Regions from separate parts of the Streptomyces sp. NPDC058045 genome, predicted to be linked through region 2. Evidence: riboswitches for the same ligand, from Rfam matches in the RefSeq annotation. Region 2 holds a riboswitch; the other holds the start of a gene.
What was found. Region 2 has a riboswitch for thiamine pyrophosphate ahead of thiC (phosphomethylpyrimidine synthase ThiC). Riboswitches for the same ligand answer to the same signal wherever they lie in the genome.
Positions count from the first base shown of each region.

Region 1: it holds a riboswitch for thiamine pyrophosphate, as region 2 does, so the genes downstream of both, thiO (glycine oxidase ThiO) here and thiC (phosphomethylpyrimidine synthase ThiC) in region 2, are expected to answer to the same signal.

Region 1 is NZ_JBHVRR010000025.1:17,793-21,970, reverse strand. It holds gene ACFVST_RS17035 (thiazole synthase) at 1-175, opposite strand, end outside; gene thiS (sulfur carrier protein ThiS) at 178-408, opposite strand; gene thiO (glycine oxidase ThiO) at 405-1,610, opposite strand; TPP riboswitch at 1,608-1,721, opposite strand; gene ACFVST_RS17020 (NAD(P)/FAD-dependent oxidoreductase) at 1,857-3,107, shown strand; gene ACFVST_RS17015 (Rv2175c family DNA-binding protein) at 3,197-3,562, shown strand; gene thiE (thiamine phosphate synthase) at 3,705-4,178, shown strand, end outside.
Region 2 is NZ_JBHVRR010000009.1:29,057-33,234, reverse strand. It holds gene thiC (phosphomethylpyrimidine synthase ThiC) at 1-1,703, opposite strand, end outside; TPP riboswitch at 1,697-1,867, opposite strand; gene ACFVST_RS08160 (YibE/F family protein) at 1,945-3,408, shown strand; gene ACFVST_RS08155 (SsgA family sporulation/cell division regulator) at 3,513-3,947, opposite strand; gene ACFVST_RS08150 (IclR family transcriptional regulator) at 4,046-4,178, opposite strand, start outside.

The DNA of each region.
Region 1 (4,178 bases), on a different contig from region 2:
AGAGCACCGAGCCCTGTACGCCCGGGTCGAGGCGGCGCATCGCCACCGTGGTCAGCTCGGTACCGGAGACGGCCAGCGAGCGTTCCAGCACCTCCAGGCTGGGGGCGCCGCCGGTCCCCATGATCAGCCGCGAGGACAGCGTGGTCCCGCCGAGGGCGAGCGGGTCGTCCGCCATGGTCAGCCTCCCTGGACAGCGGTGAGGATCTCGACCCGGTCGCCGTCCCCGAGCACGGTCCCGGACCACTCGGCACGGGGCACCACACTCTCGTTGACCGCGGCCGCCACGCCCTTCGGCGCCGCGGACAGCCCGGCGACCAGGGCGTCCAGCGCGGTCCCGGCGGGTACGGCGCGCTGCTCGCCGTTGACGGAGAGGAGCACGGAGTCGGGGCGCGGGCTCAGCGGGCTCATACGGGCAGCTCCACGGGTGCGCCGGCGGTGAACCGCCGGGGGGTGAACGGGCGGGCCTCGGCGGGGAGTTCGCCCTCGGTCAGGGCGTGCGCCAGGATGTCGCCGGTGATCGGGGTGAGCAGCACCCCGTTGCGGTGGTGGCCGGTGGCGAGCAGCAGGCCGTCCAGGCCGGTGGGCCCGAGCAGCGGGGCGTTGTCGGGGGAGCCGGGGCGCAGTCCGGCCCGGGTCTCGGCGAGCGGCAGTTCGGTGATGCCGGGGATCAACTCATGGGCGTCGCGCAGCAGTTCGTAGACCCCGCCGGCGGTCACCGTGGTGTCCCAGCCCAGCTCCTCGGTGGTCGCGCCGAGCACCAGCTCACCGTTGAGCCGCGGCACCAGATACACCTGGCCGCCGCGGACCACGGCGCGCACCGTACGGCTCAGGAACGGCCCGTACCCGGCCGGCACCCGCAGCCGCAGCACCTGCCCCTTGACCGGGCGCACCGGCGGCAGCACCTCGGGCGGCACCCCGGCCAGCTTCCCGCTGAGGCTGCCGCCGGCCAGTACGGTGCGGCCCGCGGCGAGTTCGGTCCCGTCGCCGAGGACGGCACCGGTGGCGCGGTCACCGGCCGTGCGCAGCCGCTCCACCCACTGCCGGTGCAGGGCGACTCCGGCCCGCTCGCACGCGGTGACCAGGGCGGACGCCAGCCGCCGCGGGTCGATCTGGTGGTCGCCGTCAACCCGCAGCCCGCCGCGCACCCCGGGCGCCAGCATCGGCTCCAGGCGGCGGCACTCCCGCCCGGAGAGCCACTCGGAGTCCAGCCCGGAGCGGGTCTGGAGGGTGTGCAGCTCCCGCAGATGCGCCCGGTCGTCGGCGTCCAGCGCCACGGCGAGGGTGCCGCAGCGGCGGTAGCCGAGGTCCTGCCCGCTCACCTCGGACAGTTCGGCGGCGAAGTCCGGATAGCGGTGCGCGGAGGCCAGGTTGAGGCCGAGCAGGGTCTGCTCGCCGTGGTGGAGTTCGGTGACGGCGGCGAGCATTCCGGCCGCCACCCGGGCGGCGCCGCCGCCCGGTTCGGGGTCCGCGACCGCGGTGCGCAGCCCCCGCTGCGCCGCCCGCCAGGCCGTGACCAGTCCGATGACGCCGCCCCCGACGACCAGGACGTCAAGCTGCCCCGCCGCCCCGGCGGGCGCACCGGCCCTGTGCTGTGCTGACCGTGCTGACATGGGCGTCCAGCCCCTCCCTTCGCCGGCATGACCCGGATCAGGTTCGTACGGTCGGAGGCTGCTTCGGCCTCCCTCTCAGCCCGCCGCGTACGGGCTCCCGCGAGTGTGGTCCGCCGCCACCCTAGCCCCTGCCGCCCCAGCCGCAGTAGGGGTGCCGGCGGTGTACCGGGCCGGCGGCGGGCGTGTGCACGGCATCACGGAGGAAGCCCGCTGACCCCGGGCGGCCGGGTGGATAGGGTGACCGGGATGAGCGACGAGACGCGGCCCGGTGGCGGGGCACAGGCAGAGCGGACGGGGCGGAGCGTCGTGGTGGCGGGCGCCGGGATGGCCGGTGTGCAGACCGCCGTCGCCCTGCGCGAACAGGGCTTCACCGGCCCGATCACCGTGCTCGGCGCCGAGCCCCACCAGCCCTACGACCGGCCCCCGCTGTCCAAGGCCGTCCTCCTCGGCAAGGCCGAGGACTCCGCCTTCGACGTCGACTTCGAGGCGCTCGGCGTCACCCTCCGCCTCGGCCTCCCGGTCACCGGCCTGCGCGCCGCCGAGCACACCCTGGACACCGAGGCCGGGCCCGTCCCCTACGACTCCCTGGTGATCGCCACCGGCGCCGAACCGGTCCGGCTGCCCGGCCCCGCCGACGTCCCCGGCGTCCATCTGCTGCGCACCCTGGACGACGCGGCGCGGCTGCGTCCCGTCCTCGCCGGGCAGCGGGACGTGGTGGTGGTCGGGGCGGGCTGGATCGGCGCCGAGTTCGCCACCGCGGCCCGGGAGGCGGGCTGCCGGGTCACCGTGGTGGAGGCCGCCGACCGCCCGCTGGCCGGTGCGCTGCCCGCCGAGGTCGCCGCCCCCATGGCCCGCTGGTACACCGAAGCCGGCGCCCGACTCCGCACCGGCGTACGGGTGGTGGGCGTCGAGCCGGGCTCCGTCCTGCTCGACGACGGGACGCGGCTGCCCGCCGGAGCCGTCGTCGTCGGCATCGGCGCCCGCCCCGCCACCGGCTGGCTGGCCGGCTCCGGCATCGCCCTCGGCGAGCACCGCGAGATCCTCGCCGACGACCGTCTGCGCACCTCCCTGCCCGGGGTGTACGCGGTGGGCGACTGCGCCTCCTTCCCGTCCCGCCGCTACGGCGAACGGCTGCTGGTGCACCACTGGGACAACGCCCTCCAGGGCCCGCGCACCGTCGCCGCGGACATCGTCGGCGACGAGGCGGGCGAGCCGATCCGCTACGACCCGGTGCCGTACTTCTGGTCCGAGCAGTTCGGCCGCTTCGTGCAGTACGCCGGGCATCACGCGGGCGCCGACGCCGTGGTCTGGCGGGGTGATCCGGAGGGCGCCGCCTGGTCGGTGTGCTGGCTGCGGGGCGAGCGGCTGGTGGCGGTGCTCGCGGTGGGCCGGCCCCGGGACCTGGCGCAGGGCCGCAAGCTCATCGAGTCCGGTGCGGCACTCGACCCGCAGGCGCTGTCCGACCCGGCCCGACCGCTCAAGTCGGCCCGCAGATAGCCCCGTTCGCCGCCGCGGCACCCCCTGCGGGAGTGGTGGCGGGGGCGGGGCACGTGCGGCTGTCGGTGGCAGATGGCACGCTTGTCCCCGTGACCGAGATTGACATGAAGACCGATGCTCTCGTCCCCGCCTGGCTCACCCTCCCCGACATCGCCGAGCAGCTCGACGTCGAGGTGACGCGCGTACGCCAGCTCGTCAAGGAGGGCCAGCTGATCGCCGTGCGCCGCGGTGAGAACCGCGTCCTCCAGGTGCCGGCCGCCTTCATCGACGGCGACAAGGTGGTCAAGGGCCTCAGCGGCACCCTGACCCTCCTGCGGGACGACGGCTTCACCGACGAGGAAATGCTGGAGTGGCTCTTCACCCCTGACCCGTCCCTGCCCGGCACCCCCGCCGAGGCCCTGAGCGAGAACCGCGGTACGGAGGTGAAGCGCCGCGCCCAGGCGCTCGCCGTCTGACCCCGCCCACCGTCCGACCGACCGCAGCACCGGGCTGCCTGTACGGGCCGCGGAACGTCCGCGGCCCGTACGCTGTGCTGCCCAGGCCGGTGGTGCGCGTGCCGTCGTGCCGGTGATCGCCCAGCCCGAGGAGCCGCCGCCCATGACCCGCACCGAGCCCACCGGCCCCCGCGAGCAGTTGGCCGGCGCCCTGCTGTACCTGTGCACCGACGCCCGCAAGCGGCAGGGCGATCTGCCCGAGTTCCTGGACGCGGTGCTCGCCGGGGGCGTCGACATCGTGCAGTTGCGGGACAAGGGCATGGAGGCCGCGGAGGAGCTGGAACATCTGGCCGTCCTCGCCGAGGCCTGCCGCCGGCACGGCAAGCTGCTCGCGGTGAACGACCGGGCCGATGTGGCGCACGCCGCCGGGGCGGACGTCCTCCACCTCGGGCAGGGGGATCTGCCGGTGCCCGCGGCCCGCGCCCTGCTCGGTGCGGAGGTGCTGATCGGCCGCTCCACCCACGCCGGGGCGGAGGCGGCGGCCGCCGCGGTGGAGCCCGGCGCCGACTACTTCTGCACCGGCCCCTGCTGGCCCACCCCCACCAAGCCCGGCCGCCACGCCCCGGGCCTCGACCTG
Region 2 (4,178 bases):
TGCTCTGTGATGCTTCTGCTGATCTTCATCGAGCAGAACCTCGGGCCGCACATGGAGCAGAAGTGGGCCGTCTTGGCGGGTTCGGCGGGGAGGGTCTCGTCGTGGAACTCTCGGGCCGTGTCCGGGTCGAGGGCCAGGTTGAACTGGTCCTCCCAGCGGAACTCGAAGCGGGCGTCGGAGAGTTCGTCGTCCCAGTCCTGGGCGCCCGGGTGGCCCTTGGCGAGGTCCGCCGCATGGGCCGCGATCTTGTAGGTGATGACGCCGGTCTTGACGTCGTCGCGGTTGGGCAGGCCCAGGTGCTCCTTGGGTGTGACGTAGCAGAGCATGGCGGTGCCCCACCAGCCGATCATGGCGGCGCCGATGCCGGAGGTGATGTGGTCGTAGGCGGGGGCGATGTCGGTGGTGAGGGGGCCGAGGGTGTAGAAGGGCGCCTCTTCGCAGATCTGCTGCTGGAGGTCGATGTTCTCCTTGATCTTGTGCATGGGGACATGGCCCGGGCCCTCGATCATGGTCTGCACCTCGTGCCGCCTGGCGATCCGGTTCAGCTCGCCCAGGGTCTCCAACTCGGCGAACTGGGCACGGTCGTTGGCGTCCGCGATGGAACCGGGGCGCAGTCCGTCGCCGAGTGAGTAGGTAACGTCGAAGGCGGCGAGGATCTCGCAGAGTTCCTCGAAGTGCTCGTAGAGGAAGCTCTCGCGGTGGTGGGCCAGGCACCAGGCGGCCATGATGGAGCCGCCGCGGGAGACGATGCCGGTCTTGCGGTTCGCGGTGAGCGGGACGTACGGCAGGCGCACTCCGGCGTGCACCGTCATATAGTCCACGCCCTGCTCGGCCTGTTCGACGACGGTGTCCTTGTACACCTCCCAACTCAGCTCCTCCGCACGGCCGTCGACCTTCTCCAGTGCCTGGTAGAGCGGGACGGTGCCGATGGGGACGGGTGAGTTGCGCAGGACCCACTCGCGGGTGGTGTGGATGTTGCGGCCGGTGGAGAGGTCCATGACGGTGTCGGCGCCCCAGCGGGTGGCCCAGGTCATCTTCTCCACCTCCTCCTCGATGGAGGAAGTGACCGCGGAGTTCCCGATGTTGGCGTTGACCTTCACCAGGAACCGCTTGCCGATGATCATGGGCTCGGTCTCGGGGTGGTTGACGTTGGCCGGCAGTACGGCGCGGCCGGCCGCGATCTCCTCGCGCACCGTCTCGGGCGCGAGGTTCTCCCGGATGGCGACGTACTCCATCTCCGGGGTGATCTCGCCCCGCCGTGCGTAGGCGAGTTGGGTCACCGCCCGGCCGGTGCGGCCGCGGCGGGGCTGGCGGGGGCGGCCGGGGAACACCGCGTCCAGATTGCGCAGCCCGCCGCGCGGCGAGGTGTGCTTGATGCCGTCGTCCTCGGGGCGGACGGGGCGACCCGCGTACTCCGCGGTGTCGCCGCGGGCGATGATCCAGTTCTCCCGCAGCGGCGCGAGCCCCCGCCGGACGTCGGTCTCGGTCTCCGGATCGGTGTACGGCCCCGAGGTGTCGTACAGGGTGACGGCCCGGCCGTTGGTGAGGTGGACTCGGCGGACCGGGACCCGCAGGTCCGGGCGGGTGCCCTCGGGCCCTGTGAGATATCCCTTGTGCCAGCCGGTGGTGTGCCCGTCCTCCGTGGTGCTTCCGGTCCCCTCGGACGGGACGGAGGCAGGCAGGTGTGCGTCAGATGCGGTCATGTGACCTAACTCCCTACGCCGGCATTACCCGGTAACAGGTTCAGCGGTCGACGCAGCCGTTCCCGCACGCGAGGTGTGCCCGTACGTCATCGCCGTACGGTCCTCGCGAATGCGCAGGTCAGCGCCCTCTCAGCCCGGTGCTCCGAGCTCCCGCGTGTGCAAAAGCGCTTCTAAGCTAACGTGCGGAGGCGCTCTGTGAACAGGGACGTCCGCTTCTTGGGATGATCGGCAGGTGACCTCCATGCAACAGCCCCCTCAGCCACCGCCGCACCCGCCCGAGCACGGCCACAGCCATGGGCACGGCCCGGCGGCGCCCGTCTCGCGGCATCTGCGGAAGGTGATCGCGGCGGTGCTCATCCCGTTCGCGGTGGCCGTGGTGGTGGGGCTGGTGGCACTGTGGCCCGGCGGCGCCCCGCCGCACCAGCGTTCCGGGGTCGGCTTCGACCGGCAGACCCAACAGGCCACCGTGGTCCAGGTGGAGAAGGTGCCGTGCTCCTCGGTGAACGCCGACGGCTCGGGCGGCGCCGGTGGCACCGGCGACCCGGGCGGTGCCGGTGGCTCCGGTGGCAACGCCCCTGCCGCGGACGGCGGTTCGGCCCAGCGGAAGCCGGCCGGGGCCTGCGGCAAGGCGACCGTCCGGGTCGACACCGGCAAGGACCGCGGCCGCACCTTCACCGAGATCGTCCGGCCCGACTCCCCGCGCCAACTCCACGCCCACCAGGGCGTGGTGGTCTCCTACGCGCCCGACGCCCCGCATGAACTCCAGTACTCGGTCAGCGATGTGGAGCGGAAGTTCCCGATGGTGCTGCTGGCGGGGATCTTCGCGCTGGCGGTGGTCGCGGTGGGGCGGCTGCGGGGGCTGCTGGCGCTGGTGGCGCTCGCGGTGAGCTTCCTGGTGCTGACGCTGTTCATCCTGCCGGCCGTCCTCCAGGGCTCGAATCCGCTGGTGGTGGCGGTGATCGGGGCCAGCGCCATCATGCTGATCGCGCTCTACACCTGCCATGGCGTCAACGCCCGCACCTCGGTGGCGGTGCTCGGCACCCTGGTCTCGCTGCTGCTGATCGGGCTGCTCGGCTCCCTCTTCATCGGCTGGGCCGCGCTCACCGGCAACACCGACGACAGCACCGGCCTCATCCACGGCCTGTACCCGTCCATCGACATGAGCGGGCTGCTGCTGGCCGGAGTCGTCATCGGCTCGCTCGGGGTGCTCGACGATGTGACCGTCACCCAGACCTCCGCGGTGTGGGAGCTGCACCAGGCCGACCCCTCGATGGGACGGCGGCGGCTCTACCGGGCGGCCATCCGGATCGGCCGCGACCACATCGCGTCCGTCGTCAACACCCTGGTCCTGGCCTACGCGGGTGCCGCCCTGCCGCTGCTGCTGCTCTTCTCGGTGGCCCGCAGCGGAGTGGGCACCGTGGCGGGCAGCGAACTGGTGGCGGAGGAGATCGTACGGACGCTGGTGGGCTCGATCGGCCTGGTCGCCTCGGTACCGGTGACGACGCTGCTGGCCACCCTGGTCGTCTCCGCGGACCGGCCGGAGGGGGGCGCCGGGAGCGTGCCGGTGGCGGGCGGCGCGGGGGCTGTGCCGGTGAACGGGCCTGCGGGGGTGGGCAGTTCCGGGAGTGCGGTGGGGCCGGTGCCGGGGGGTCGCGGGCCCGCCCGGTCGGGGCGGGGCGGCGGAGGGCGGCGCCGCAAGCGCTGAGCCCGGCCCCGGGGCGGGGCGTCCGGCGGGCCGCCGCTCTTCAACTGGCGGAAGGCGGCGGGCCGTTGCTGAAGCGTTACGGCTGGCATGTGCGGGCGGGCGTGTCAGCCCGCACTCTGCTCCGCGAGGATCCGGTCCAGCGTCTCGTCGAGCATGGTGTCGTAGTCGGCCAGCTTCTGCTCCTGCCCGAGCGGCACCAGCCGGTCGGTGCGGTCGAGGAACGCGACCAGGGGGGCCGCGCCGGCCCGGAACAGCGCCTGGTCCGCGCCGACCTGGAGCCGGATGAACACCTCGTCCAGCACCTCGGAATCGGTGGGCCAGATGTGCACATCGCCGTCACCGCACGGCCCGGCGACCCCGTCCACCAGCAACTCCCGTCCGAACGCCCAGGTCACAGGCGCATCGCCGGGCAGATGGAAGGTGAACCGCACGGCATACGGATCATCCGTCTCGTAACGGAGCTCCACCGGGATCCGGAAAGAGAGCTCGTCCGAGACGAGAAAGCTCATCATGACCTCGGCCTGTACCGACTCGCGCATCGCCTACCCCGTCGTTTGCCGTCGACTGGCCGGGCACAAGTCCCCGGCGCTGGTGGCATCTTGCTCACTGTGCACATCAGATCACAAGGAGTGAGTTTTCAGATGCTGATAGAGATGTCGAGTGTCCCGAGCAGCCCGCCGATCTCCCGCTGGAGCCGCAGGGCAAGCGCCTCCAGAGCCGAACTCCGGTGCGAGGGAAGGGAGATGGCGAGGGTGGCGGCGGTCGCACCC